DNA from 3 places in the Paenibacillus sp. Y412MC10 genome. Region 2 is predicted to be linked to each of the others. Evidence: predicted binding sites of a transcription regulator. Region 2 holds the regulator's gene; each other region holds the start of a gene.
The links. The regulator Rex, encoded in region 2, represses fermentation and respiration genes when NADH is low (regulators of the CRP and FNR family bind a similar motif). The targets are predictions, from matches to a motif close to TTGTGAAATATTTCACAA.
Positions count from the first base shown of each region.

Region 1: the regulator Rex is predicted to act here: its motif matches at 5,206-5,223, upstream of hcp (hydroxylamine reductase).
Region 3: the regulator Rex is predicted to act here: its motif matches at 2,296-2,313, upstream of qoxA (cytochrome aa3 quinol oxidase subunit II).

Region 1 covers NC_013406.1:1,172,569-1,183,013, reverse strand. Annotated here, with positions in the region: gene GYMC10_RS05005 (helix-turn-helix domain-containing protein) at 1-1,657, opposite strand, end outside; gene GYMC10_RS05000 (thiamine pyrophosphate-dependent enzyme) at 1,828-4,125, opposite strand; gene GYMC10_RS04995 (2-oxoacid:acceptor oxidoreductase family protein) at 4,122-5,144, opposite strand; gene hcp (hydroxylamine reductase) at 5,352-7,037, shown strand; gene GYMC10_RS04985 (carbohydrate-binding protein) at 7,201-8,217, opposite strand; gene GYMC10_RS04980 (zinc-binding dehydrogenase) at 8,675-9,616, opposite strand; gene GYMC10_RS04975 (hypothetical protein) at 9,737-10,445, shown strand, end outside.
Region 2 covers NC_013406.1:2,569,140-2,579,584, reverse strand. Annotated here, with positions in the region: gene GYMC10_RS11245 (AAA family ATPase) at 1-216, opposite strand, end outside; gene GYMC10_RS11240 (hypothetical protein) at 209-742, opposite strand; gene GYMC10_RS11235 (DUF5590 domain-containing protein) at 1,001-1,519, opposite strand; gene GYMC10_RS11230 (amidohydrolase) at 1,551-2,852, opposite strand; gene GYMC10_RS11225 (redox-sensing transcriptional repressor Rex) at 2,827-3,492, opposite strand; gene dinG (ATP-dependent DNA helicase DinG) at 3,558-6,434, opposite strand; gene GYMC10_RS11215 (hypothetical protein) at 6,605-7,234, opposite strand; gene panD (aspartate 1-decarboxylase) at 7,345-7,728, opposite strand; gene panC (pantoate--beta-alanine ligase) at 7,721-8,611, opposite strand; gene panB (3-methyl-2-oxobutanoate hydroxymethyltransferase) at 8,608-9,495, opposite strand; gene GYMC10_RS11195 (biotin--[acetyl-CoA-carboxylase] ligase) at 9,777-10,445, opposite strand, start outside.
Region 3 covers NC_013406.1:2,847,693-2,858,137, forward strand. Annotated here, with positions in the region: gene qoxB (cytochrome aa3 quinol oxidase subunit I) at 1-1,007, opposite strand, end outside; gene qoxA (cytochrome aa3 quinol oxidase subunit II) at 1,071-2,075, opposite strand; gene GYMC10_RS12485 (PLP-dependent aminotransferase family protein) at 3,079-4,527, opposite strand; gene GYMC10_RS12490 (LysE/ArgO family amino acid transporter) at 4,673-5,290, shown strand; gene GYMC10_RS12495 (sugar phosphate isomerase/epimerase family protein) at 5,389-6,201, shown strand; gene GYMC10_RS12500 (ABC transporter ATP-binding protein) at 6,301-8,148, opposite strand; gene GYMC10_RS12505 (ABC transporter ATP-binding protein) at 8,141-9,877, opposite strand; gene GYMC10_RS12510 (D-Ala-D-Ala carboxypeptidase VanY) at 10,072-10,445, shown strand, end outside.

The DNA of each region.
Region 1 (10,445 bases), 1.4 Mb from region 2:
GCTGTTCAAACCATTGATCGTAATCCTCGCTCCACTGCTCCTTCTGCATTCTGAAGGACTGGATAATGGCACGAATCTCACCTAAATGCGTATAAACCTCGACAATGCCATGGCTCGAAATATCCTCGCTGCGGATCAAACGATTCTCACCGAGCACGATTTTATACTTTAAGGCTTGCATCGCATCTTTATAGGATTGCGGAATATCGCCAATCTGATCTGTCGACCGACCCATTCCCATCGTAATTGTAAATTTCAAGTTTTGGTGCGTCCATGCCAGGATTTGTTCCGCAATCGGAACCAGTACGGCCTCCTCAAACTTGTCCTGATCCCGTTCTTCAAACAGAATAATGGACAGGTTGGAAGGTGATGTCCATTCCGACCACAGCTTGCAGTCCCATTTCGAAGCGATCTCATCCACGACCGTCCGCAGAGTGAATTTAAGCAGATCTTGATCGGTCTTGGAATAATCCCGACAGAAATCCCCGTACTTATCAATCTCCAGGATGAGCATACGATATCGATCCAGTGGCAGCGGCAAATTCAGTCGAGCCGCTTCAGACTTCCATTCGGATACAGATAGGGGCGAGTCCCCTTCGATCAGCTGGCGGAACATAAACCGGGTCCTCACATGGAGATCCTCCCGGTATTTCTCCTGATATTCCTTGGATTGTTCCAGTATGTTGTCAAAGGCGGATTCGATAAACGCGAATTCATCCAGCTTCCCCTTACGTCGGTTACTGCTCACCACCGGAAGCGAATAGCTGCTGAAACGGGCAGCGATCTCCTCAATGGGCTTGGAATTTCGCCTGGAAACATAAATCATCCATATGAAGCCGATGGCAATCATGCCAAGACCTATGATAAACCAAAGATTATAGAGATAAGAGACAGCGCTTACAAAACCGTTGTTCAACAAACCGCTTCCATAGTTCCAATTCGTATAGCTTGATACATACTGGGAATTGACTTGGGATGGCGGACGATCCGCTTTGGTGCCGAACAAATGATTTCCGGAGGTATCCTGAACCTGAATGAAGCTCATGTTGGAATCCAGCATCTCTTCGGTAAGCTTGTTCAAGGATTCCGTGCTCACATTGACAACGATCATGCCTAAGTCGTTTTTCATGTAAGGCGATCCTCTGACCAGGCTGACCACCTGCTTGCCGCCCTTCATTTTAAATTGTTCGAAATTTCTCGCGCCTGTCCATTTGGGCGTTTTCGATAATTGATATTGCTCGATAAAATCACGATCCGGATATGTACTTACGTATCCATTCGTGGCATTGCTGAGCACATAGCCGTCCGAATTCCTCACCAGATAAATCGAATCGATCAAGGGATAATAATTAATAATCTCCTTGAGCTTCTGAACAGCTTGAATATTAATATATGGATCGCCAACGGCAGATGATTTGAAAAAATCATTCAAAGCCTTGCTGTTGATGCTTTCGAGGACGATCATATTGTCGATCACCTTCAGGGACGTGTCCACCATGCGCATCGCTTGCAAGGAAAGAGATTTATTGGCGTTAAGCGCCTCCCGCCGGCTCTGTTCGCTGAACAACTGAAAGAAAACAAAAAATATAAAGGTAATCACAATAACAAAAATGGGCATATAGGAGAGCAATAGACGCTTGTACCAGGATCTCTGCATGATCAACCCTCCCACCGTTTTTTCACAAATTTTTAATTATTATAACTTAAAAAGCATCTCTTGGGTTATAGTTCTCCATAGTCATAACGATACGCCAATACCTAAACAAAAAAAGAAGCGGGACAATGCCCGCTCCGTTGTTGTAATCCTGGTATGCTGAATTGAATATATTATAGCAGCGGGTTCTCGTGTTTCGCTTTCAGAATCGACCAGCGCCGCTCCACTTCTTTTTCAAATTCGCCAAGCATTTCTTTGTTTTCTTCCTTGAGCAGATGCCTTGATTTGCCCATATATTTCAGCCAGTCGCTGAGCGGCACCTGTTTTTTCTTCGCTTCAGGATCGTACGTAATGTTCGTTTCTCCCTGCTCTACTTCATACAGTGGGAAGAAGTTTGAATTCACGGCCGCGCGGACGATGTTCTCCCCATCCTTGTCGCTCGATTTCCAGTTCAGCGGGCATGTGATCAGCAGCTTGCCGTAGACGGTACCTACATTCTGAGCGTACCACTGCGCTTTGGCCGCCTTTTTCACAAGATCCTGCGGAAATGCTTCCGTCCCCGTGAATACGTATGGAATATGTGCCGCTGCCATCATTTGCACCGTATCTTTATGATGGAACGCTTTGCCCTGCTGCTGTTTGCCGACACCGGACGTACTGGTCATATGCCCTAATGGCGTAGAATACGAAAGCTGTGCACCGGTGTTCATATAGCCTTCATTATCATATTCCAGAATGATCAGGTTATGGCCCCGCAGCGCCGTCCCGATGGCCGAACCCATCCCGATGTCCATGCCGCCGTCGCCGGTCACCATCACAAAAGTGAAATCCTCGGGAACTTCGATTTCCCCGCGGCGTTTCTTCTCAAGGAACGCCTCTACCGTGCCGGATAAAGTAGCCGGTCCGTTCTGGAACAAATTATGAATGAAGCTCTGCTTATGCGAGTTATACGGATAACCCGTTGTTGTGATATAAGCGCAGCCGGTATGGAATAAAGTAACGACATGGCCTTCAATCCCTTTGAAAAAGAGCTCCAGCGCCGGGAAAATACCGCAGCCCGGGCAGGCTCCGTGACCGGAAGCAAACCGTTTCGGTTTCGCGGCTAGCGCCCGCATCGGCGGCACTTTAACGGATAGTTTACTTGTCCCTTCATCTACCTTTACGGTGATCAGGCCAGATTTAAAGCTGTCTCCATTCATCGGGGCAATGACCGGCTGCAGCCTTTGCTCCTCAGCTCCCGGTGTTTGGCCGTAATAATCAAACGGAACTTTGGCATAACCGAGCTCCATGGCCTCGATCGTCAAGGCAAAAAAAGCTTCCGCGTCATCCGCGTAATAGTCTTTCCCCCCAAGTCCGAATATGCGCGACAGCACAATCGGCTGCGGACCACGGATTTCCTGTAGGGCCGCTTTGACCTCATGGGTCAGATTGGCTCCGTGTGCGCCGTAAGAATCGGCACGTTCGCCAACCAGCAGCGCTTTGACACCTGTCAACGCCTCGCGGATTTCTCTTGCCGGGAACGGCCGAAGAATATTCGGGCTGATTATGCCTGCTTTAATTCCTTTCGCCCGCAGTCGGTCCACGACGTCTTTGGAGGATTCGGCCGCCGAATTGAGGAGGAATAAAGCCACCTCTGCGTCTTCCATTCGATATAGATCAAGCGGCGAATAGGATCTTCCGGACAAAGCCGCGTATTCCTCTGCCACTTCCTTGAATACCTCGCCCGCACGGTATATGGCGTTTGACTGTTGGTAGTGGTTGTTCATCAAATCGTCGCCGTTCATATAAGCCCCAACAACGATCGGGTTGTTCTCGTCCAGCACATGTGGATATTCAGGCGCCTGTTCCCCTACAAACCCCTGAACGGTTTCCCGGTTGGTAAATATGTGTACCCGGCGTTTCTGATGCGATGTAAAAAACCCGTCATAAGCTACAATGACCGGCAGGCGCACGTCTTCATGTTCCGCGATTCGCAGCGCCATGATATTCATGTCATACACGGCCTGCGGTGAACGGGCGGTCAAAATCACCCAGCCGGTATTCAGACCGTAGTAAAGATCCGAATGGTCACCGCGAATATCGAGCGGTCCGCTGACTGCACGCGTCACCAAATTCATGACCATCGGGAAACGTGTGCCCGCCTGCACAGGAAGCTGTTCGATCATATACAGGAAACCATTCGCGCTGGTAGCGTTGAATACCCGTGCTCCGGCTGCGGCCGCACCGTAGCAAATCCCCGCCGATCCATGTTCGCCGTCAGCGGGAATCAGCTTGATGTCATGTTCGCCGCGTGTACGCATCATGTCGAGATATTGGGCAATTTCCGTAGAAGGCGTAATCGGAAAATAACCCATAATGTGATAGTTAATCTGGGCAGCCGCCATGGCAGCCATTTCGTTGCCCGATTCGAAGACTGCCGTTTGAGCGGCCGCCAGCTTATTCTCCGTTGTTTCTTGAATTTGCATATTCATGATCGGACTCCCTCCGCAGTTAAATAGGGAAACGATTGCGGCACACGGTGCTGCTCCGCATAATGCGGTTCTTCTAACAGGGCAGCCAAAGCGGTGGTCGGACAAGCTTCGATACACTTCAGGCAGCCTTTGCAATACTGATAATCGATACCTTTCATAAACATCTGCATATTCCCGCGCTTATCCGGCTTCGTCTCCCACACGATGCAGAAATCCGGACATACCGTATCGCAGGCGGCACAGTGAATGCAGTCCTCGATCTTGTACTCTGGCAAATATCCCTGCCGGGAGCCGCTAAGATCCTTCAGGACACTGTTCGCCGTAACGTTCAGAATCCCGCCCAGCTCCTGCGTTTCATATCCAAGAATCGGCTGCGGTCTTGCGAAAGCGATTGGGTCTATAAGCGCTGAGCCGTTTCCCAAGGAAAGGAACCGGACTTCGTTATATCCTCTGTCAAAGGTCCGCACATTCGCTTCCACGAGGTGGGGCAGCTTTTTCTCAAATGTTGTGCGGATCACCTGCCGCATATCGTCCGGGTCTAGAAAGCTGCAAATCCGGAACAAAGCCCCAAGCATGGCCGTATTCACTTTGGTTTTTTCCTCAACGGAAATGTTCAGCGCATCAACTACGGCCAGCGTTCCCTGGGTCATGTTCAGATCAATGGCCACTTCGGACAGCGCTCGCGCCGTATTCACAAGCACCGTTCCATCAGGCTGTAATCCGCTTATGACATCGATCGTCTTATACAAGGCTTCATGAAATACGCCGACGACATGCGGCTGCTCAATGGGACTGTGATCGCGGATTTCCACCTCGGGATCGCAGAACCTTACGAAGCTCTTCACCGGCGACCCTTTTTTCTCCGAACCATAGCTGGAAAAATTCGAACCGTTAAGTCCGGAGCCGGTGACCCCGGCTTCGGCCAGCATTTTTCCGGCCAGATTGGCGCCAAGCCCGCCGATGGATTCGAGACGGATCTCGAAAAATCCCAGTTCATTCTTTTGAGGCAAAATCGACATGTTCTCTCCTCATTTCTTCTTAGGTCATTAATTCCAGTTTAAAAGAAGAAACGGACCGGGTTTGTGATTAAACTCACTACTCAAAAAATTGTGATTCCAATCACTATGTCGGTTGTGGGAGCGAAGTATACTGTCTTCAACAGTCCAATTGCGAGGCAATCATTTACTGACCTTACGACTAATAATCACAAAATTGGAGGAGAAATCATGAATAATAACGCCCAAGAGAGCTTACAGCATCAGCCGTCCATGTTCTGCTTTCAATGTCAGGAAGCATCCAAAGGAACAGGCTGCACCATTGTCGGCGTATGCGGCAAACCGCATGATGTGGCAAACCTGCAGGATTTGCTGATTTATCTGCTGAAAGGTATCTCTTTTCTCAGTCTGGATGTCCGGCTGCCGGAGGTGCTTGAACAGCGCGTATCGCTGTTTGTGATGGACTCCTTGTTTGCAACGATTACGAACGCCAACTTTGACCGCGAGGTTTTTGTGGGAAGAATCCGGGAAGCGATCGAGCTCCGCGGCGAGGTGCGCACCTATTATAACGAACAATTTCCGGAAGGAACCGCCAATCTCCCTGATGCTGCCGTCTGGCAAGCGGATAACGAAGCTTCTTTTGATGAAAAAGCACGTACGGTGGGTGTCCTCTCGACCCGCAATGAAGACATCCGCTCGCTGCGCGAATTGATTACTTACGGCTTGAAGGGGATGGCTGCTTATACGTACCACGCGCTGCATCTGGAGAAGGATGATCACGAATTAAACCGTTTTATGCGCCGAGCGCTTGCCGCCACGCTTGACGACAGCCTTGAAGTGCAGGATCTAGTCGCCTTGACGATGGAAACCGGTAAATACGGCGTCAACGCCATGGCGATGCTTGATGAAGCGAACACCTCGGTTTACGGAAATCCGGAAATTACGAAGGTTAATATCGGGGTAAGCAACCGACCCGGCATTCTCATCAGCGGCCATGATCTGAAGGATTTGGAGGAGCTGCTAAAGCAGACGGAAGGAACCGGCGTGGACGTGTACACGCACAGTGAAATGCTGCCTGCCCACTATTATCCGGCATTCAAGAAATATGAGCATTTTGTAGGCAATTACGGGAATGCCTGGTGGAAGCAGAATAGCGAATTCGCAGCCTTTAACGGGCCGATATTAATGACGACCAACTGTATCGTTCCGCCGAAAGACAGTTATAAGGACCGTATCTATACAACAGGCAACACGGGGTTTCCGGGTGTCCGCCATATTCCAGAAGGAACAGACGGTGCTCCCAAAGACTTCTCCCTACTAATCGAGCAAGCGAAAGGATGCCCAGCTCCAACGGAACTTGAAACGGGTGAGATCATCGGCGGTTTCGCTCATGCCGCTGTGATGAACGTGGCCGATCAAGTCGTTGATGCCGTGAAATCCGGGGCGATCCGGCGCTTCTTCGTCATGGCCGGCTGCGATGGACGGATGAAATCCCGCAACTATTACACCGATTTTGCGGCTGAACTTCCAAAAGACACGGTCATTCTAACTGCAGGCTGTGCCAAATACAAATACAATAAACTGGATCTAGGCGAAATCGGCGGTATTCCGCGGGTCCTGGACGCTGGTCAATGCAATGATTCTTACTCCCTCGTCGTGATTGCATTGAAGCTGAAGGAAGTATTCGGCCTTGAGGATATTAATGATCTGCCGATTTCCTATAACATTGCCTGGTATGAGCAAAAAGCGGTGATCGTGCTGCTTGCCCTGCTATATCTTGGCGTTAAAAACATTCATCTGGGCCCTACGCTCCCTGCATTCCTGTCGCCTAACGTTGCCAAAGTCCTCGTGGATAACTTCGGGATCGGCGGCATTACCAATGTGGAAGATGACATAAAAATGTTCCTTGGCGCCTAATTAGTAGTCGAAGAAAACCTGATAAAGAAAAAAGGGCTTGGGTTATGCAAGCAATGATCTGCTTGGTAACTCATGCCCTTTCAAATTAAATAAGCCGCTTCCACTCAACAAGAAAATCCTTCCACGTCTCGCTATTTTTCAATTTACCTATCAATGTAACACCTTAATTCTTACCGCCATAGCCCTTATAAGTAGCGTAAACTGCATCTGCATATTGATCTGCCAGAATCGGACGGCCATAAGAATCCGTAGCTCCCGGATACCAGTTATCTCCACCGTTGTAGTGTAATAATCCGTTGTAGATATTTCCAAACTTCGTAATCTTCTCATTTAAAATCAACGCGCCCAGATATACCTGATCTTGTTCACTGCTATGATTATACGCACGGCCAAATTTTGAGCTGAATTGAGATAAATACGCATTGCGTGTGTTTGGTTCTACCTGCATCAATCCGTCGCCGGCCGATGGACTACCTGGTAAACCTGCTCCAAAGCTGCTTTCCTTTTTGATAACAGCACTTAGCAATAAAGCAAAATCTCCGCCTTTCCCATAGGCATTGTCCGCATTCATGACATATGTCCATATATGGCTTGGAACCTCGGCAGGCTTTGTTACTGTAGGAGGTGGTGAACCCGTATAAATCTTGACCGATGACATTTTGTCATTGATCGTGTTGCCAACCCAGGAAGAATCTGAAGTAAAGGTCCACTTGGTTCCTCCAAAATTATCATTCTCATATACTTCAACCGTCCAACCGCTTGGAACCTTAAGAGACGACATCCAGTCATTCGGAATTCCGTTTGCGTTCAACTGAGACAGTGTATAATTCCCTATTCCGAGTGTCACTGCTTTACCTCCATAGTTTATATCTGCATAGAATGTTACTCCGTTCGTTGTCGGTGGTGTCGTTGGTGGCGTAGTTCCGCCGCTACCGCCTTTCTGCCATAAAGCAGGGACATTGGACGGTTCCCAACCTACGAGAGAAGTATGTGCCTGAAGACAGGTATAAGTGCTTCCACTATAGGTTACTGTGTCATTTACTGCATATGCCGTATTTGGAGCCCATGTCCCTCTAGCGGCTGCGTTTACTGACGGTAAGGCTGCGCAAAATGTAGATAGAAATACTACTAGAACTAGCAAAAGTGATAGGGGCTTAAAAGAAAACCTTTTATTAGTCATTTTCAAACCTCCTTGTTTCTTTATTTATCTGTAGCGCTCCCATGAGACATGCCACAGATTTTTACTGTGCTATTATCTTACTTTATTTACATTTTCTAAATTAATTCCGCAATTTTTTGATGTTACGGTAGGAATATATGTAGATCGGGACCCAAAAGCAATTAAAGTCGTACTAAACAGAAGAAAGACTATGTTGACGAGTTGAAGCTCCTCCCTGATTCAATAAAAAAACCGAGGAAAAACAGGAGTGGATACCTGAATTTCGCCCGGCTTGTAACACAACTTTAGGCTTTAACACGACTTTATAGGCTTTGAGATGACTTTAATTGCGTTCTACTCCTAACGCACTAACAGTGCGCAACACTCCACATGAATCGTGTGCGAAAGATTTGCGATATTAGCTATATCTTCGGCAAAGAATCAGGGTTACATGCTGATGATCAAATATTTTTACCAATTAACCCAAGTGAAGCACGGCTTTTCCTGAGAATTTCCGTTCCATCAGACTGCGGGCCACGCTGTCAATCTCGGTCCAAGGCGTCTCCACTTCGATCCGTGGCGTTAACCGCCCATCTGCGACCAATCCGGCCAGCAAGCTCAGATCGTCCGCAGCTGATTGACGATTAAGTTCGTCTCCGAGAAAGAAACTGTACAATGTTCTTCCTCCTCTCGTCACCAGATTACTCATATCAATCGTCGCGATATTTGAAGAGGAAAATCCTAAAGCAACGCAAATGCCTTGCGGCGCAAGCTGCGGCAGCAAGGCAGCCAGTGTATCCCCGCCTACCGAATCGATGATCAGATCGTACGGACCGAATTGGTGGGCTGATGAAATTGCCGAATATCCAATGATAACTTCTTCAGCTCCCGCCTCTCGAACAAGCTCGGCCTTCTCTTCCGTGCTGGCCGTACCTACAATGTATGCGCCGGACTGTGCCGCCAGCTGGTGAGCGAACAGTCCAACCCCACCAGTAGATCCTGTAATGAAAATGCGCTTTCCGAGCAGCATGCCGCCTTTTCTAAGTGCATAAAGCGCCGTCAGGCCCGCTACGGGTAAGGTAGCCGCTTCCGTAAAAGTGAGCTTGTCCGGGATTTGGGCCAACATCGACACGGGAGCAGCAACCTGCTCGCTCCAAGCTCCCATCGGGAGCAAACCGACAACCCGGGCCCCTTTCTGCGGACCTGCACCGTTTTTGGCCGGCTCGATGACAATTCCGGCGAAATCCCAGCCGGGGCGCCTAGATGCTTCCTGCTCCTTGACGTCTTTCACTTCTCCGCGATTAAGAGAGACGGTTTTCACTTGCACGAGTGCTTCCCAAGGCTGGGCCTGTGGTGCTTCAACTTCCTTGAACGCCAAATGTGACGGAGCAAGCGGATCAACTACTATGGCACGAATCATATTGTATCTCCTCCATTCGTTATGCGTCATTAGATGACTTTCGTTTTCATTGAGGAGTATAATTTAACTAAATGATTATCCCAAGTGCAGAACTACACTTCATAAAGAGGGGGAGAGAAGATGGATATACCTACTACGGAGAATTCCAGACTTAAAATCGTAATCGGAGAGATCGAAGCGTTGCGGATGAAACGCCAGCACGAGCTTGCCGACCGGCCTCACCCGTACTTAAAACGATTTACCCAACAAGAGCTGAACGACGAGGCATTTCCATCGTATAAAAATCTGCTGGTTGGGCGTTCCCGGCGCATACCGGATCGTCAGATGATCATAAATATTGCAGAATATCTTGATTGTACTTCCGACGAGCGTAACGATCTGCTAATGGCAGCCGGTTACCTTCCGATCCAGACTGAACTGGAGGGACGGGCGCTGGAGCGTGCATTGGAATGGTCGCATCTAACGATGAGAAGCATTCCTTTTCCTGCGATGATTGTAACACACACACAGGATATCAAGGGGGTTAACGAGCCGTTTCGCCATTTGTTCGATATCCCATTGGACCGTAATTACGATGGATTAATGAACAGGATTGATTTACATTTTAATTCCGATTTGCCTATCCGGTCCCGCTCAACTTTCGATAAAGCTTCGTTCGAGCAGTGGGAAGCACACGCCAAAAACGGGATAAATGCGTTTAAGCGAGAACACATACTTTCCCGTTACGATGCGTGGTATCAAAAATTGTTTCATAAATTCCAGAAATATAACGTGGACGAATATCCGAATGTGCTGGATGCAGGGGAAGAAATTGATCATGTGCAAACCA
Region 2 (10,445 bases):
TTCCTCGAACGTCAGCTTGGCCGGCCCGCTCTTCTTCCGCTTTCGCTCATTTCCGGCACCAACCGCGATGCCGCCCTTCATCTTGGCTATAAACAGCAAGCCGCCTACGAGTCCTGCAGCTATTAAGAGAGGCACGATGTTCACGCCGACAAACACAAGGAATACCAACAAAACCGGAATGAAACCTAACATAATTTCTTTAGCTAATTTAGGCATGATTCCACACCTCCATTTTGCCAGGTTGACGCGGCAAGATTATAAATTTACCAGACTTGCCGTCCGACAAGCTGACATAGACATTGGTGTCATCGATCGTTGCTTTTGCTTTCAAATTCGGCGACTGGGCAGCCAACTGCTCGAGCGATGATTGAATATCGGTATACTGCTTATTGTCCATCGCTTCGGCAACCGACAGCATCGCTTGCTCCCACCATTGATCCAATGCTTCCGAGGAATGGTCCTCCACCTGGATTCTCAATTCCCGCTTGCCGATCACGGACTTGCCTTCCTGCTTAATATGCTGAACCAAACCTTGTAAATTCGCATCCGGAGCCAAATCAAGATTCAAAGTCACGGTATCCTGTTTAATATCTATATGAGAACTTTTCACGCCGTCGTATTGTGACACAACAGTTGCGAGCGGATTCTGCAAAGCCATCTGCCGATACAGAAACCAACCGCCAAAGAGGACCGATGCTGAGATCACGACAGTCAGCATGATAGGTACAATGCGCAGTTTCATGAAGTTCCTCCTTCAATTTCGATATGAAATTTTGTATAGCAATTGCAGCACAATAATACATATAACAACGATATATAGTGACGCATGTAATTGATCTGCTCAATTCGTACAAGTACGAGTATATCACATCTTATATACTTTTTCATGCTTGTCTGTGAAAATATTTAGAACAGTTTTACCAATTTATTTCTGTATGCGCTTACATATTTATGTGCCAAAGAGGCATCCCTATAAGGGGACGCCTTTTCATTTGTTTTTTTATTGATTAGGAAGAATAATATCATTTCCGATGGCGTTTCCGTCTTGAAAACGATAGAATCTGTAACCGCGCTGACCGTTGTTTTCATATTGCAGCTGCCAGGCATACTCGCCTTCATACATTCCCGGCAGCAATCGCTTGATGACCGCACCCGGCATTTCGTTTCGGATCTGGTCCCGCATCACGGCCTCTGACATGCCCGTATTCAATAACACCGACTGAACGGCATCTGCCCCTTCAACAGGAACGTTATCGTCCGTAAACTTCACCCAGACCATGCGGACTTGATTGTCTTTATCTTTCCCGCTGACCACCCAATAGTTATTGTCCTCGCCCCATACCGATTTATAGGTCTTGTCGGACGAGACCAATTGGCCATGCTGTTTCGCTGCAAGGATCGCCATTCTTTCTTCATTCCACGTATCTTTCATAACATAGGAATAATAGAGCTGTAGGCCAAGCAATAATAGCAGGACGCCGGACACGCTTAGCAATATCCACTTCGTTTTTTTCTTCAAATCCGTCTTCCTCGCTCCCCTTGATTATTCCCTAGAGGGTTGTAAGACGCTCAAATGCACGCTGCGCTTCCCGGCGGATGCGTTCCTCGTCGAGAGTAAGGCTCGCGCCATTCTTCACCACCTGCTTGCCGTCAACCCATACATGCTCTACATCCTTCGCGCTGGCAGAGTAGATCGCGTGAGAAATATAGTCGGTCCGCGGAAGGAAATGCGCCTGATCCGTATTCAATGCGATCATATCGGCTTTCATCCCAACCGCGAGCATACCGATATCCTCAAGGAAAGCGGACTTGGCTCCGTACTCCGTACCCATTCGAAGCGCTTCGGAGGCCGGAATGGCTGTCGGATCCCCGCTCACTCCTTTATGGATCAGGGCAGCCAGCCGCATCTCTTCGAACATATCCAGGTTATTGTTGCTAGCAGGTCCGTCGGTACCGAGCGACACCGTTATGCCGGCTTTGAGCAGCGCAGGTACGCGGGCGACTCCGCTCGCAAGCTTCAAATTGCTTCCGGGATTATGCGATACGGCTACTTGATGCTTGGCCAAGACTTCGATTTCTTCATCGGTCAGATGAACGGCATGCGCAAGGAGCGTAGGACGGGAGAACATGCCCAGCTTCTCCAAATGGGCAACGGGGCGAAGCCCGTAGTCCTTAACATTCTGAGCCACTTCCGTTTCCGTTTCGGACATATGGGTATGCAAAGGCAGGTTCAAGTCATGGGATGCTTGAACGAATTTTTCGATGAAATCCGGCGGGCAGGTATAAGGCGCGTGCGGCGAGATCATCGTCGTAATTCTGCCGTCAGCCTTGCCATGCCAATCCTTCGCGAATGCCACCGCCTCATCCAGCTTCTGCTGCTGTACCTCGGGCGGGCATAAACCGATTACGCCGCGCGTCAGGACGCCGCGCATTCCCGAGTCCTGGACAACCTTCGCGACCTGATCCATATGGTCATACATATCCACAAACGTCGTGGTTCCGCCCTTGATCATCTCCAGCACGGAGAGCGATGTGCCCCAATATACGTCGTCTGACGTGAATTTGGCTTCCATCGGCCACATTTTTTCCTGAAGCCATACCTGCAGCGCCAGATCGTCCCCATAGCCGCGAAGAAGCGACATGGCGGCATGTCCATGCGTGTTCACCAATCCAGGCAGGAAGAACAGATGGGTTCCGTCGATAATCTCTGTTCCCTCTTCCACGACGGGCTCCTCTTCGCCCAGGTACGTGATCCGGTCGTTCTCGACCACCATATATCCGCGCAGCACGGATCGGTCTTCCTCCAGTACTGCAAACGTTCCGTTCTTAACCATCCACTTCGTTGTTGTCATGTGCTGCATCCTCCTTGCCGTTATCCAAATAATAGGCCAAACTTTGCAAATCCGTTGTAAAATCAGCCGTATGAATCCGGATATGGGCTGGGGCTTTCAGGATGGTTGGCGCAAAGTTCAGAATCGCCTCGATCCCTGAGGCGATAAGCTGATTCGCTACGTTCTGCGCTTCGAAATCCGGAACGGTAATAATCCCGATTCGAATGCCGTGCTCATGAACCGTCTTCTCCAGCTCTTCCATCGGCTGTACGACCAAATTGTTAATTTTCATACCAACTTTGGGAGAATACGAATCGAAAATCGCCACAATCTTCATATTATCCTTCAGGAATGCATTGTAATTCGATAATGCATGTCCAAGATTACCGGCCCCGACCAATGCGACATTGATCTTCTGGTCCAGCTTCAGAATCTGGCGAATCTTCTCGATCAGATAAGAAACATCATATCCGATCCCTTTCCGTCCAAAATCACCGAAATACGCCAGGTCCTTACGAATTTGAGCAGGATTGAGGTCCAGCTTCTGTCCCAATTCCTGGGAGGAAACCGTAGAAACCTCCCTCTTCTGAAGCTCATTCAAATAGCGCAAGTATACAGGTAATCTGCGGACCACGGCTTCCGAAATTTTTTCCGATTTCATGCATGCTCCCCCTAATAATAGGTTAATAACCACATCTTTTTTTGTTGATCGTGCTTGGTTTCACTTTATTCCGCTTGGTTTCCCGCGCTTGCCTCTTCCTGCAGCCATTCCGAAATTCGGGGAACGATCCCCTCTGTCGGCATGTGCTCCATCTTCGGCCCCGGCAAGGAATATAAGAAATACTTCCCGTAATAGGATTCAATGACCCGGGTATCGTACACGATCACGATCCCTTTATCTTGTGCTGTTCGCACCAGACGCCCAAACCCCTGTTTGAAACGAATGACCGCTTGCGGAACCGAAAGCTTCATGAAGGGATTCTTCTTCTGCTGCTGCAGCAGTTCGCTCTTGGCTTCGACCAAGGGGTGATTCGGCGGCTGGAACGGCAGCCGGACGATGGCAAGACAAGTCAGCGCCTCACCCGGAATGTCTACCCCTTCCCAGAAGGAGCTGGTGCCCAGCAGCACGGAAGCGCTGCTGTCCTGAAATCTTCGGATTAACTTGGTACGGCTGGTCCCGTCCATACCTTGTCCCAATACCGTGATGTCGCTTGATGCCAGCGCTTCTTTCAGCGGCTCGTGCACCTGGCGCAGCATCCGGTACGAAGTGAACAGGACGAGCATGCGGCCATGCGTAGCGACGGCCGTATCGGCCAAAGACTTCACGAGCGTATTCACAAAGAGTGCATCCCCGACCGATCCCTTCACGCTCGGAAAATCACGCGGCACGACAAGAAGGGCTTGTTCCCTGTAATTAAACGGGGACGGGAGCTGAACCGTGTTCAGGTTCCCCGCTTCAGCCGCTTCCTGAAGACCCAGGTTCTCGATCATGAACTGAAACGATTTGTCCACCGACAAGGTCGCCGATGTCAGAATCACGCTTTGTTTCTTGTCAAAAAACAATTCCTTCAAATGAGAGCTCACGTCGACGGGCACGGCATACAACTGCAGCGATTTGCTGCGGAAATTGCCGTTCGCCTCCATCCAGTATACCGTGCCCTCATCGTTCAGGGCCATGAAGGAGCGCAGGTCTTCGCGATGCGCGGCCAGGTCCTTAAACAGACCCGAAAGGTCGGTTAACAGGCTGTCCGCGCTGTAGTCATCCAAATCTTCCTTCATTTCGGCGATCAGCTTATCGCCCTTGCGCACGACATCGCCCAGCGTCAGATGAATTTGATGCTCCAGTTCGGCCATCGAATCCCAATCCTTCGGCTTCTTCAGCGGGGACAGGCGGAGCGAGAATTGGCCGGCATCTCCCGGAGAAGCGTCTCCGCGTTCCGGAAGCAGTCCGAACAATTGATCGCTGAGCCGATCCCAATTCTCTTTTACGGTAATCAGGTCCGGATACAAACGGTCGATGACGGAAGACCATTCGACTGCCTTCTCGTGCGGCGAAGCTTGCAGCAGCTGGCGCAGAGCCGGGAGCTGCCCGCTTCGGCTGTCTTTGTACAAACGGGTCAAGGTATGGACCACCGAAAAATACTTCATCTGCAAGCCAAGGTGCTTGCCGGCGACATCCTCAAGATGATGCGCTTCGTCGATGACGAGGCGCTCATAGCTTGGCAGCAGCTGATGATTCGCCTTCACGTCGGTGAACAGCTTCGAATGGTTCGTAATGACGACATCCGCGATGCCTGCTTCATGCTTGGCCCTGTGATAGTAGCATTTGCGGAACCAAGGGCAGGCGCGTCCGAGGCAAGAATCCGAATCGCTGGAGATGGTCTCCCAAAAATCCCCTCCGCGTCCGCCAAGGTTTAGCTCTTCATCATCCCCGTTCTCCGTCTGGGTTAGCCAGACCAGCATCTGGGCCGCCGTGATTACGTCTTCCTTCGGGGAATGAAAATCTCTTCTATTTATTTTATGTTCAAATTTTCTCAAACACAAATAATGTCCCCTGCCCTTGAAAATGGCCGCCTTAAAAGGAAAAGGAACAACCTGGGTGAGCAGGGGAATATCCCGGTCACGCAGCTGTTCTTGAAGGTTGATCGTATGCGTGCTCACCATAACCTTCTGTTCCTGCTTCACGCTTTGATAGATCGACGGCAGCAAATATCCAAGGGATTTGCCGGTTCCCGTGCCTGCTTCGATCAATAGATGTTTATTGTCATCCAGCGCCTGCATCACTTCCTGGAACATCATGTCCTGGGCATCCCTGCTCTCGTAATGAGGCAGCGTTTCCTTCAGGCGTTCACGGACATCGTTCATGTATTGCTCGAAGCTTACATCGGCCAAAGGGTTGGGCTCAGTCTCATCTCTGACAGGTGCTATATCGTTCCAATCATCCACCGCCAAGGCAAACTGGCGGTAGTACGTATGGGTGTCCCCCGCTTGTACGGCTTGGTGCTCCCTGTCGGAACGAATGCCGTCAAAGAACCAGGCCAAGTCGCTGTCCTCGTCGGCAAACAGGTCGCTTAAACGCTGAATGGTGAGCAGCGGAAGCTCGTCGATCTCCTCCAAACATTTCAGCAGCGCATAGGCTGTGGCAAGCGCATCGCTGTCCGCCTGGTGCGGACGGTCATGCTCCAGGCCGAAATGAGAGGACACCATCCCGAGCTGGTAGGACGGGAGCGAGGGAAAGCATATTTTTAAGAAGTGCATCGTATCTAGAATACGGCCGCTGAACGGTAAATAGCCGCAGCGATCGAGCGCGTTTTGCAAAAAGTTAAAATCAAAAGCGACGTTATGTCCAACCAATACGACATCGTCGAGCATGGGCACAAGCTCCATCATCATTTCTTCCAATGACGGAGCATCCGCTACATCACTGTCGGAAATGCCGGTCAAACCGGTAATAAAAGGAGGGATCGGAATCCCGGGATTGACATAGGTGCCGTATACGCGGGATATGCTTCGATCCTCTTCGATGATGGCCAGTCCAACCTGAATGATTTCATCTGCAGACTGGTTGCCCGTGGTTTCAAAATCCAATACGGCAAATTTCATTTCGATAAAATCCCTTTCCTCCAGACTAATTAACAGCATACCAGAAGTTGCGGGTTTTGAACATTCCGGGTAAAAAATCCCCAGGCTTTCTGTACCGCTCCCGTACGCAAAAAGCGATGCCAAAGTCTCAAGGGTGAGCTCTGGCATCGCTTCTTGTTGTGGCTTGAGTTCTACAGCAAAGAGATCAATTGGCTGCCGTACTGGAGCTCACCGCGATTCTGCTTGCAGACCTCCAGGTTGATCATGGGGTCGGGAAGCGTTGGATCGCTATGAATCGCCAGTGCAAAATGTTCCTCGGCCTTTGCTTGTTGGCCATTCAACACCTCGATGCATCCAAGCGCATTGTAGATCATCGCCCGAAGCTTTCTGTTGTCAGCCAGGGGCAGGATGGAGATCAGTACGTCGGATGCTTGGGCGGTTTGCCCCAAATACAGATGGGACATGGCAATGTACAACTTGATCAGAAGGCTGTCCGGAAATACCGCGGCGGCTGCCTCAAACTGCTGTATGGCCGGCTGGAACATCAACAGCTTGTAGTAACCTTGACCGCGAACGAACGCATCCAGCTGCAATTCAGGCGCTTCGGTCGGCGGAAAAACCGGAGGTGACGCTGCACTCTCGCGGAAGATGGCCATTTTTTCTTCAAAATGCAGCCACTCCTCGATAATGCCCTCGCTCATGCTTTTGAGCATGTTCCAGTTTTGTACCAGCGCCTGTTTTTGGGGACCTTGAGCAGAAGGGTAATGCTTCACAATTTCATCTAACATGTTGTTCATTTCGGCGAATACATGTTGAAACATAGCTGCATCCCACCCTTAGCGGAAAAATGAGATCAGTGCGTCGACCTGAACTCATTTTCTGTAGAAGACGGTCTTTTCATCCCTTTAGGGTCCCGACACATTTTGGTTCTTTAGAGAATGGCGGCGTGAACTTCGCGATATTCCGTCGTAACCGGCTTATTCGATTCGTCGACGATCACGACCGTCGGGGTGTGATGGTCGTATTCCTCTTTGGACATCATGGCATAAGAAATGATAATGACGTTGTCGCCGGGCTGTACAAGACGTGCGGCTGCTCCGTTCAAGCAAATGACGCCGCTGCCGCGCTCGCCTTTGATCACGTACGTTTCCAGACGGGCGCCGTTGTTATTGTTCACGATTTGAACTTTTTCATTCTCCAGAAGGTCTGCAGCCTCCATTAGATCCTCATCAATGGTAATGCTGCCCACATAGTTCAGATTGGCTTCCGTCACCGTTGCGCGGTGGATTTTGGATTTCATCATCGTTCTAAACATGGGATCCCCCTACTTTTGGTTGAAGTAATGCATTGTCAATGAGACGGGTGCGGCCAAAACGCACGGCCAGCGCCATGATGACGGTTCTGTCTTCATCCACAATGCGGTATGAATCTTCCACGGGCGCAAGCTCCGGGAAGGTGAGCAATTCCGCGTAATCGATATCAGCGAGCGGAGAGCGGGATATATAATCCCGAAGATGAGCGCGGATCTCTCCTGCCGTCGTCGCTTGTCCCTGCCGGATTGCCTCCTGAGCCGTCCGCAGCGAGCCCGACAGCACAAGCGCCTGTTCCCGCTCTTCCGGCTTCAGATACACGTTGCGCGAGCTTAGGGCAAGGCCGTCGGATTCGCGAATGATCGGACATGGCACGATGGTCACATCCATATTCAAATCCCGTACCATTTGTTCTATGACGGCCACCTGCTGCGCATCCTTCATCCCGAAGAAGGCAAAATCAGGCTTTACGATATTGAACAATTTATTCACAACCGTGGTGACACCGTCAAAATGCCCGGGACGGGAGGCCCCGCACAACAATGACGTAATTTCCGCTACGGCAATTTTGGTTTTGGTCGGCTGAGGGTACATTTCCTCTACCGCAGGAATGAATACCACGTCCACCCCTTCGGATTCCGCCAACGCCAGGTCACGCGCTTCATCCCGAGGATAAGTTTCATAATCCTCGCCCGGTCCGAACTGAATCGGATTGACAAAGATACTGATGACCACCGTGCCTGACATTTCCCGCGCCTTCCGCATCAGGCTGGCGTGTCCTTCGTGCAAATATCCCATCGTAGGCACGAGGCCTACCGGGCCTCTGCCGGACCCCAGCCGGTCCCGAAGCTCAGGTCTTAAATCCGCAATGCTGCGAATCACTTTCATGATGTCGTGCCCACCTTTTCCTTTTGGCTTCCATATAATGCCGTTGTCGTTTCGGAACCGGCATTGTTCTCCGTCTTGAACACATGCTCCTCGGCCGGGAATGCGCGGTCCTTCACTTCCTTCACATACTGCGTGATACCCTCGCGGATAACGGAGCCGACATCGGCGTAAGTTTTCACGAAGCGTTTGTCCCGATAAGGGGACGCGTATTTCAATATATCATGGAATACCAGCACCTGGCCGTCACAATAACGACCGGCGCCGATGCCAATGGTCGGGATGCTCAGCGCTTTGGATATGTCAGCAGCCGCTTCTTCCGTAACCAGCTCCAACACGATAGCAAATGCGCCGGCCGCTTCAAGCGCCTTGGCATCGTTCATGAGCCGCTGCGCATCTTGGGCATCCTTGCCTTGAATCCGGTAGCCGCCGATCTGGTTTACCGACTGAGGCGTCAGCCCGATATGGCCCAGCACAGGGACCCCGGATTGTACGATCCGTTTTACGGTATCGGCGATTTCTTCGCCGCCCTCCATTTTCACGGCATGCGCATGACCTTCCTGCATCAATCGCCGCACGCCGCGCAAGCTTTCATCGATGCCTCCATGATAAGTCATGAACGGCATATCCGCTACGATGAACGTATCCTCGGCTCCGCGAGCGACAGCGCGTGTATGGTACACCATGTCGTCCAGCGTAACGGGAATCGTGGAGTTATAACCCAGCACGACGTTGCCGAGGGAATCGCCCACCAGTATCATATCAATATCCGCTTCTTCCGCCAGCTTGGCGGAAGGATAATCGTATGCGGTCAGCATCGTGATCGGTACGCCCTTCTTCTTCATGTTCTTCAGTTTCACGATGTTCAGTGGTTGTTTGCCTGCCATTGTGACACAGCCTCCCTGTGTGATGTAGTTAGACACAATAAAAAAAACCTTTTAGCACGTACTTGCTAAAAAGTCCGAAAGGCAAAAAAGAGTCACTCGCGATCGTCCCTTCTGTCTCGGTCCTTTCGGCTCAGAGCAGAATCCAACGTAACCGGCATAACAGTTATGAAGGTGTTCTAAATCATAATTCCCACTTGCTGCAGAGTGCAATTCGCTCATGGCGATACCGCCTCTATAGTTGTAGTATATCAAATTCCAGCTCCGATTTCACCATGTTTCATTTACCTGGTATTAAAAAGAATATCGCCCGAATACACGGGAACGAGTTCACCATGCTGGTTGCGGACCAGCAGAGCGCCGTCCTGGTTGAGTCCCGTCGCAATCCCGCTAAAACGGTCACGGGCCGTCTGTACTTGAACCTCGCGGCCCACCGTTCCGGATAAAGCTTCCCAGAGCGAGGCTACGGGCTCGAAGCCCTGCTCGTTGTACAATTCGTATAAAACCTCCATCTCCGACATGATGGACTGGATCAGCGATGTCCGGTTGACGGTTTTCCCGCCGGCGATCCGAATCGACGTCGCAACGTTCCGCAATTCCTCCGGAAAATCCGCTTCTTTCAGATTCGCGCTGATTCCGATGCCAGCAATGCAGTAACGTACTCTTTCATCTTCGGTTGCAGACTCCAGCAGAATGCCGCAAACCTTTTTGCCCTGATACAGAATATCGTTCGGCCATTTGATGTCGGTTTGCACGCCGGCGGATTTAGCGATGGCGCGGCATACCGCCACGCCTGTCAATAAGGTAAGCTGCTGGGTTAGATGCAGCGGCTGCTTCGGCCTGAGCACCAGGCTCATCCATATGCCTTTGCCTCTCGGGGAATGAAATTTCCTTCCCATTCTGCCCCGGCCGCCCGTCTGCTCTTCCGAGATGACAAGCGTGCCTTCGGCTGC
Region 3 (10,445 bases), 280 kb from region 2:
GCCCCTTGACCCATCGTGTAGAAATGGTGGGCCCATACCAGGAAGGACAATCCGGAAATAATCGCCATACTCAATACCATGGAGCTGTAACCATACAGGTTCTTTTTGGAGAACGCTGAGATGATCTCGCTGAAAATACCGAATGCCGGCAGAATAACGATATATACCTCAGGGTGACCCCATACCCAGAACAGGTTGGCCCAGAGCATATCCATGCCCCCGTTGGCCATCGTGAAGAATTGCGAGCCGAAGATGCGGTCGAACATCATAAGCAGAAGCGCAATCGTAAGCACAGGGAAAGCAAAGATAATGATGACGCAAGTGATCAATACCGACCACGTAAACATTGGCATGCGCATCAGGGTCATACCCGGCGCGCGCATTTTCAGGATGGTTACGATAAAGTTAAGGCCTGTCAGCAAAGTACCAATCCCTGAAATCTGAAGCGACAGAGAGTAGTAGTTGTTGCCGACCGTCGGACTGAATTCGATACTGGCCAGCGGGAAGTAAGCGGACCAGCCGGCATCAGGCGATCCTCCGATAACGAAGGAAATGTTGAACAGCATCGCTCCGGCGAAGAACAGCCAGAAGCTGATTGCGTTCAGTTTAGGGAATGCAACGTCACGGGCACCGATCTGGAGCGGAACGATGACGTTCATCAGACCGAAAATAAACGGCATGGCCATAAAGAGGATCATGATGACCCCGTGAGTCGTGAATACTTCATTATAATGCTGCCCGGTCAGAAACTTCATCTCCGGTGCGGCGGTTTGCGCACGCATCATGATTGCGTCGACGCCCCCGCGGAACAGCATGATCAATGCACAGATGATGTACATGACGCCAATTCTTTTGTGATCCACGGTCGTCAGCCATTCCCGCCACATATATCCCCACTTCTTGTAATAGGTCAAACCGAAGAGGATTGCGAGCGAGACGAGCACGATACTCACCATGGCGCCGTAAATTAACGGATCACCGGTAACGAAAAATTCGTCCCATTTCATAAAGGCCTAGCTCCTTTCTGGATGTATGAAGTAGATCGGGTGAACAACGTTTCACTCACCGATTTAATGTCCATCATGTTGATGATTTGGGCTTTCTTCAGCCGGGAAGTTCGGCAGCGGTTCGTTTGGATCCACGTTCGTTTCGCTGTCAAATTCCGTTTCTTCCGTTGTTGCAGGATCCGGGTGGACGTCTTTATGGTCCTGATGCTCCTCATTGCCGTTGACGTCACCGCCATGGTGATGGTCTTCGGATGGCGGCTGGCTGAATTCCAGATGCGTGTTGGAGAAAGTCATCCGACCGACATGCGCGGTATCCAGAAGCTTCTTGAACTCATCTTCCTTCAGTTCAGGCGCGGTGTCCTTTACATCCTTAACCCACTCATCGTACTCGGCAGAGGTCATGGCAAGAGCTTCGAACTCCATATGGGCAAAACCTTCGCCGTTGAAGTTCGCGTTACGGCCCATCATCGAACCCGGTACGTCGGCAACCATGTTCAGCTTGGTGATCATGTCGCTCATCGCGTACTTCTGTCCGTGAAGCTGAGGAATCCAGAAGCTTGTGATCGGACCGAACGAATACAGTCTGAACTCGATCGGACGATTGGTCGGAATGTTGACGTAATTAACGGTTTCGATTCCTTCTTCCGGATAGCTGAAGTGCCATTTCCAGTTGGAAGAGGAAGCGTAAATAACCAGAGGCTTTTGGTTCTCATAACCTTCAGGCACATTCTCGACGGCCACCGTCGTTTTGACGGTTACGACCGAGAGCACGGCAACGATCAGAATCGGAATGGCAGTCCACAGAATTTCCAGCCATTTGTTGCCCTCTTCATGAGGCGGCTCGTAACCTTCGTTGGATTTCTTGGCTCGATATTTGGTGAGCATGTAGATATAGAGCGCGTAAACTACCGCTAGAATTCCGACCATCATGAGAATAGAGAATATGATTGTATCGGATAGGGTTCTGGCAGCCGGTCCTTTCGGATCTAATACCGTGAGCGAGCTGCATCCCGATAAGAGCAAGGTAAAGCATAAAAACATTGCAAATAACGGCCCTCTTTTGTTCATGATGTACCCCTTTCCTTGAAACGTTCGTTCGATTCAATGTTACTGACACATCTATAGTAGGAAGTTCCGGTCGGCTTTGCAAAACACATAAACTTGTATAATTAACAAATAAATCCACATTCGTGTCAATGTATGTAATTTTATGTGTTCAATTTGTTACAAAAGAGTACGGTTGTGAGCGAAATCATTGTAGTGGCGCGGTTTTGAGGCAGTTCATACTTTGTTCAAATATTCACGAGAGTTACCAGTTTCGTCACAATTCCGGGCCTGTTTTTCACCGCAATCGGCCCCTAAACCTACCGAATAAATCCCAGTATTGATAAGGGGTTAGACGTGCATGTATAATTTTTCACAATAAATCCGAAGCCGATTTTTATTTCCAGTTTACTTATTTAACCAAAAGGCTCGAAGAGGCTTGTGATATGTTATAACCAAAAAATTGGAACGAGATATTTTGCTGGGAATTGTGAAACGCTTGATAGGAAAGAGAGGGGAGCCAGTGAGGTCGTTCTGGATATGGTTTTTATTTCTTGTTTTGAGCTGGCTGTGCGCCTTCGTCCCTGTACTGCAGCATGTTGATCCGGATCCATTGCCTTGGCGATTAGGGAGCAGCGCCATTTTTTTCGCGGGCTTTTTTTGGCGCCATTATACCGTGCCAGGCCTGCAATGCTATTTGTCACACTGCTCGCAACGTCGGTATTTTCGGTAATCTCCTTGTGGCCCGCGAGTACGGATGCAACGAACCCGTACGATATTTGCGATGAAAGCTGAGAGAACTCGATGAAAGTGAGTGTTCTTCAAAGTTTGCTCGACGGACTTCTCAGCATGGTTAATTGCTGCTCATCGGGGTATTGTGCATGGGTATTGGGATCAATCTGATGGAACGGCGTCATGTGTAGGCTGCAAGCAAGCATAAACGATAACATGATGGCGCGCTAAATAAAGAAAGGGCTAATCCAGAGAATGTACGGCATTCCTCGGAATAGCCCTTTGCTTTTGCTGTTTACAACACATGGAGGCGAATAAGCTCCGCAAGCCGAATAAGTCCCTTCTCCAGTTGATCGTAGGAGGCGTAGGCAAAAGATAACCGCAGATGCTGCTGGTCGTTACGGTCATAAATATTTCCGGGATTGAGCAGCAGGCCTTCCTTCAACGCCTGCTCGAATAACGTACGAATGGAGATCGGCTTTGCGATGCGGAGCCAAACATAAAATCCGCCTTGGGTTTTATTCCAGTGGGCAATATCTTGAAAATATCGTTCCAGCAACGACAGCGTAAAGTCTCTGCGCCTCATCAGCTCTGCCCGGATCTGAACGAGATGCTTCTCATAGGATCCGCTCGAGAGCCACTCCGCGACAGCATGCTGGGACAGCGAGCTGGACCCGTAATCGGTCTGCATTTTAATGTCGGACAGCCGATCGATGACAGGCTCCGGTCCGACGACCCATCCGATGCGCAGACCAGGCCCGAGGGTTTTGGACATGCTGCCCATATAGAGCACGAGTCCTTGTTTGTCCGAAGCTTTCAAAGGGGGCGGAGAGGGAGTATCCAACCATAAATCGCCATACACATCATCCTCGATGACGGGCAATCTTTCTACGGCACAGATTTGCAGCAGCTCCGTCCTTCTGTCGGAAGACATCATTGTGCCTGTAGGGTTATGAAAGGAAGGGATCGTGTAGAGCAGGGCGGCTCTGTGCTGACGCTTGAGCCTTCCGATAGATTCCGTTCTGATCCCTTTGGCATCCATCGGGATGCCGTGCAAATGCATGCCAGCCGACTGGAATACATGAATCGAGTTCAGGTAAGTGGGATTCTCCACCAGGATGGCGGAACCGTGATGCAGCAGCCCCAGGGAAATAAGCTGCAAGCCCTGCAGCCCGCCGGAGACGATAAGAATGGAAGAAGGAGAGGCGGATATCCCCTTCTTGTTCAAATAATCGCTGATGATTTCCCTTAAGTATAGGCTGCCTTTCGGTTCCGAATATCCCAAAGTGAAACGGCTGGACATGCTGCCGTTAAACGTCTCCCGCATTTGGGCGGTCGGGAGGAGCTCAGGCGAAAGCTCGCCAGTACCGAGTCGGATCACTTCGGGATCGGTTTCCGCACGGTTGATCTGCTGGATCATATGGATGTTCGGCTGATAGGAGCCGGATTTCACGTATTGATTCCAATCAGGCGGGGGCGTGGCGGCCAATACGCTCCAAGTATTGTTCACAATAACCGTGCCTTGTCCCACCCGGGATTCTATGAAACCGTCAGCCGCAAGCTCACCCAAGGCATAAACGACGGTGCTGCGGTTGACTTGAAATTTGGCGGCAAGCTCCCTCTGAGGGAGAAGTCGGGTTCCGACCGGCCATTCCCCGTTCATGATTCGGCTCTTCATGTGATCATAAATTTGCCGATGCAGGGGCACTTCGGAAGCTTTATTCAATTTCCATTCTTCTGTCATGGACAACCTGCTTTCTGACAACGTTTCTATAGAATCATGCCCAGTATACATCATTGGTTGGGTCGATTGCCAACCAATTGGTTGGAGACGCAGCCATGCTCCTCCATTACAATGGTGAAAATATGTACTGGAGGTTTGCTTTCAAATGCTAGGCGTTATACTTCATGGATTCATTCTGGCTCTTGGCCTAATTCTTCCCTTGGGCGTGCAGAATGTGTTCGTATTTAATCAAGGTGTCGTCCAACCCCGGTTTATTAGGGCGCTGCCCGTCATGATTACCGCATCGTTATGCGATACGCTGCTGATTTCATTGGCGGTATTGGGCGTATCCGTGATCGTTTTGGAATATGAATGGATCCGATTGACGTTATTTACATTGGGCATCTGCTTCCTGGTCTATATGGGAGCAGCGACGTGGAGGAGTAAGCCTTCAGGTCAGGACCCGGAAAGCGCCCGTTCGTTCTCTCCCAAGAAGCAAATCGTATTTGCCATGTCCGTGTCGCTGCTAAATCCGCATGCGGTTCTGGACACGATGGGCGTCATCGGCACGAGCTCGCTTCAATATGAAGGGGCGGACAAAATGATTTTTACCGTTGTATGCATCGCCGTCTCCTGGCTGTGGTTTCTGGGACTCGGAATTGCCGGCAGGGCGGCGGGAAGAATGGATCCGACAGGCAGGCTGCTGTCCGCGCTGAACCGAATATCGGCGGTGATTATGTGGGGGACGGCCGCTTATCTCATGCTTCGATTGATTCAAACCTAGTGAGGAGAAATTTAGAAGGGACTAGGAATTTATGCTAATTAAGGGATAGAAAATGTGGTAAGTTTGTATGTAACCCTGGAATAGGAGGAGGCAATGCGATGAACATTTCGATTGGCGGCTATTCTTTTTATAACACGTTTCTCGACGGCAAAATGGACGTGTTCGGTTATTTGGAGACGGTGAAGTATCGATACCGAATGGATGCGGTTGATTTGTGGAACGGTTTTTTCATCGATCGAAGCGGCCCCATATACAAGCTTGCCGACGAAAGCTACATACGGAAAATCAGGGAAGCGCTGGATGAGAAGGAGATGAGCGTGGTTAACTTTGCTGTTGACGGGGCTCATCTATGGGATCCCGACCCGGATATGCGGGAGAAGTTGTATGAAAATGCGCTTGCCCATCTGGATGCCGCTGAAATTTTGGGAGCCGAAACGGTGCGGATCGACACCGGCGGCGGTTATAAAGAAGCGGAGCCGATGCCGGACGAACAATTCGAATACCTCGTAAAGCGCTATCGGGAATTGGCGGAGCGTGCAGGGGATTACGGTTATACGGTAGGCCCGGAAAACCATATGGGCGCCTCCCTGCTCCCGCGGGAAATGAAGCGGATTGCGGAGGAAGTCCGGCATCCGGCTTTTGGTTTCCTGCTTCACCTAGGAAGATGGAGGGCGGATGAGGCCGAAGGCGACGAGATGGTTGCCCCGTGGACGGTGCATACGCATTTCGATGCGAAGACCGCGGTTCATCCCGATGCGGAGGAGAAGGTGCGCAGCCTGCTCGCGGGGGGCTATCGGGGATATTGGGGCGTCGAATACAACGCGCCGGGCAACCAATACGTGGAGATGGAATGGATCATTGGGGCCGTGAAGCGGATCGTGAGCAATGCCGGTCGAGTCGTACAAGAATGACATGATGTTTTCTCTTAAGGATAAAAAGAGGACCGATTCTAGAGAATCGGTCCTTGAATGATTTTGCCAGTAGCAGCTTAAGAAAACTTTCAACACCCGTTAGCTGGTCAGCTTAAATTGGCTGTTGTACAACTCGTAGTAGAAGCCGCGCTTGGCCAGCAGCTCTTCATGTGTGCCGCGCTCCGCGATTCCGCCATGATTCATGACAAGAATCTGGTCGGCCTCGCGGATCGTGCTTAGACGATGGGCGATGACAAAGCTGGTCCGGCCTCGCATCAGGGCGCGCATGGCGGTCTGAATATGCATCTCGGTTCGGGTATCGATGCTGCTGGTTGCCTCGTCGAGAATCAGAATAACGGGATCGGCAAGCACGGCGCGAGCGATCGTCAAGAGCTGCCGCTGGCCCTGGCTCAGGTTGCCGCCGCCCGACAGGAGCTGCGTATCATAGCCATCGGGCAGCTTCATGATGAAGTCATGCGCATTGGCAAGCTTGGCGGCGGCTTCGATCTCTTGGTCCGTGGCATCCAGCCGGCCATATCGAATGTTCTCCCGGATCGATGCCGAGAATACATAAGCATCCTGAAGCACGATCCCCAGCTGACTGCGCAGACTGTCTTTATCCAGTTGGCGGATAACGCTGCCATCTATGGTGATTACGCCATCATCAATCTCATAGAAGCGGGTGAGGAGATTGATAATGGTGGTTTTGCCGGCGCCTGTCGGGCCGACGAGCGCAACGGTCTCACCCGGCCGGGCGGTAAGCGAAACGTCCCTCAGAATCGGGACGCCTTCCTTATAGCTGAAGGACACATGGTCAAATCGTACCTCGCCATACATATCGTCCGCTTTTTTCGTCTGTTCATTGCCGCGGTATTCGGACTCCGTATCGATAATCTCAAAGACTCGTTCTGCCCCGGCAACCGCAGATTGCACCAGGTTGAACTGGTTCGCCAGATCGTTCAAAGGCCGTTGAAACTGCTTCGAATAATTCAGAAACGCAACGACGACCCCGACGGTTGTGAAATCCTTGAAAGCCATGTAGCCGCCAACCGCTGCTATCAAGGCAAAACTGACATTGTTCAGTACGTTCATAACCGGCCCGACCGTGCCCGAATAGATCTGGGCTTGAATGCTGGCTTCCGTCAGCTTTTTGTTCATGTCATCAAACTGGGCAGCGGCATGCCGTTCCCGGCGATATACCTGCACGACCTTTTGGCCCGAAACGGTCTCATCAATGAATCCGTTAAGCTCACCCAGCAAGCTTTGCTGCTTGGAAAAATGCTTTCTTGTCCGGCTTGCCACCGTCTTCGTGAACAGCATGACAAGCGGAATGGTCACCATGCTGAGCAGCGTAAGCCACATGTTGAGGTACAGCATGATGGCAAGGGATCCGATCAGGGACAGAACGCTGGAGATGAGCTGGGTTACGCTTTGATTCAACGTACCGGAGACATTCTCGATATCATTGGTCGTGCGGCTCATCAATTCGCCGTGCGTCTTGCTGTCGAAGAAGCGGAGCGGCAGGACTTGAAGCCTTGCAAAGATATCCCGCCGCATGGCCAGAATGGACAGCTGGGAGACTTTCACCATGACATGCTGCTGAAGCCATGCCGTGAGCGCGGTGCCAGCATAAACGGCAAGAAGTATCGCACATAACCCCATAAGTCCTCTGATGTCTCCCGGGATGATGTAATGATCCACGGCGTTCCCCAGCAGATAAGGGGCAATCAGTGAGAGCAGCGTCGTTACGAGCGTGAATACGAAAACAGCCATCATGCCGCCTTTGAACGGACGGATATAGCTCCATATCCGGCGTATCGTATCCATCGTATGTTTCGGCTTGGCTTTGGCTATCGTCATTCCGCGGATGGCATTGCCGCCTCGCATGCTAAGGTCCGGACCGTCCGTATGATGGGCATGCTTGGAATCCTGATTCGGTTTAGCCATGAGAAGACACCTCCTTGCCGAATTGCGATCGATAAATGTCCTGATATACTTCACAGGAAGCAAGCAGCTCGTGGTGCGTGCCCTTCGCGATCAATTCCCCGTCATCCAGCACCAATATCAGGTCGGCGTCGATCACGGATGAGATCCGCTGGGCTATCATAAGGCAGGTCCGGTCTTTCATCAGACGGGCCAGCTCTTTCCGAAGCCGCGACTCCGTTCCCGTATCGATGGCGCTAGTGCTGTCATCAAGAATCAGAATGGCGGGTTGAAGCAATAATGCCCGCGCAATGGATATCCGCTGTTTCTGTCCGCCGGACAGGTTCACGCCGCGTTGTCCAAGCACGGTATCGTAGCCATCCGGCATGGAAGTAATGAAATCATGCGCTTGGGCAGCTTTAGCCGAGGCCATTACTTCTTCATCGGAAGCGTCCGGTTTCCCGTAGCGGATGTTGTCCCTTATAGTGCCTGTAAAAAGGATGGATTCTTGCAGGACGATGCCGATTCGTTCGCGCAAAGCGGACAGCTCCATTCTCCGCACATCGGTTCCGTCGATTCGTATCTGCCCGGAGGTCACATCGTACAGACGGGGGAGCAGGGATACCAGAGAGGTTTTACCCGAACCTGTTGCACCCATAATGGCTACATGCTGTCCTGGTCGAACCTTGAAACTGATGTCGCGCAGTACGGGCTTCTGCATCTCCGAGTTATAGGAAAAGGTAACGCGGTCAAACATGATCTCTCCTTGCTTGTACGCATCGGTTGCCGGTTGAACCTCGTTCACAATTTCGGATTCTGTACGCATGACCTCCTGAATACGGTCAGCGGAGACCTTGGCCGTAGAAATCCGTACCAGCATCATGGCCACGGACGAAACCGAGAACAATACCTGCGTGACATAGTTTATAAAGGCTACCAGGCTACCGACCTCAAAGGATCCGCCGATAGCATCCTTTCCGCCGAACCACAGGACGGCCACGATGCTGACATTCAGAATCATGGTCAGGATGGGCATGTTGAGCGCAACGATCCGCTGGGTTTTTACCGAAACTTGCGTGAAGTCCTGGTTCGCATCATGAAATCGGTCCTTCTCGTAACCGGCACGCACGAATGCCTTGGAGACCCGGATTCCGGCGAAATTTTCCTTCAGTACCGTATTCAACTTATCGAGTTTCTTCTGAACGGTGGCGAACAAGGGCAGGGTAGCCCGGATCAGGAAAAACATCACGATGAACAGCAACGGAACGGCAATAGCCAGAATGATGGCCAGCTTGGGGCTGATGATCACCGCCATGATCATGCTTCCTATGGCAAGAAACGGTGAGCGTACGAAGATGCGCAGCAGCATCTGCACCATCGTCTGAAGCTGAACGATATCGCTCGTAAGCCGGGTGATGAGCGACCCGGTTGAGATGTCGTCCAGATTGCGGAAAGACAGGGACTGAACTTTGCGGAACAAATCCCGGCGAAGGTCGGCGCCAAAACGCTGTGAAGCAATGGAAGAATAAATCGTGCACCCGAGACCTCCAAGCAGCCCGATGGCTGCAGCTCCCAGCATGAGCAGCCCTGTACTGAGGATGTGTGTCGTATCGTTCTGCATGACGCCGCGGTCGATAATGCTGGCCATAAGCATGGGCTGAAGCAGATCCATGGCGACCTCCAGCAGCATCAACAGCGGTGCAAGCAGGGCCGCTGTCCAGTGAGGACGTAAATAACGAAATAGTTTAAGCAAGAATAATGGCACCTTCTTTATTCTTATTAGTCTAAATACCAAGGTAAGCCATGGGCTTCAGCCTTGTCAAAGGGTAAAGAGCAAAAGCCCCGGGAGGGCTTCGCATCTCTTAAGAAAAACTTTAACTTTTCTCTACTTTTCCTTAAACTATATTCTTTAAGATGGTGGGACAAAGATAGAGGGAGTTGTTGAAATTGAAGAAGGGTTTGATATTGCTCGTGATCTTCCTGTTGGTCGGATGCGAGCCCGCACTAACGGAGACGCCAAACGCGAACGATAACGAAGGAACACATAAGGAACAGGATATGAACGCTGGCTCCGACGCGCAGGCGAATCCTCAATCAGAATATGATAACGATGGAAATAAAGCGGCTCAAACGGTCTCAGTGACAGATGAACAATTAACCCAGGGGAATCTGGTTTTGGTCAACAAGGATCACCCGCTGGATCCGGCAGCCGTACCGACGGATATCGTGAATTTATTTCAGGATCAAGACTTAATGAACGGTTACGTCGTTCTTGACAACACGATCCGTTTATCGCGCACTGTGGCGGAGCGTTTTGGCGA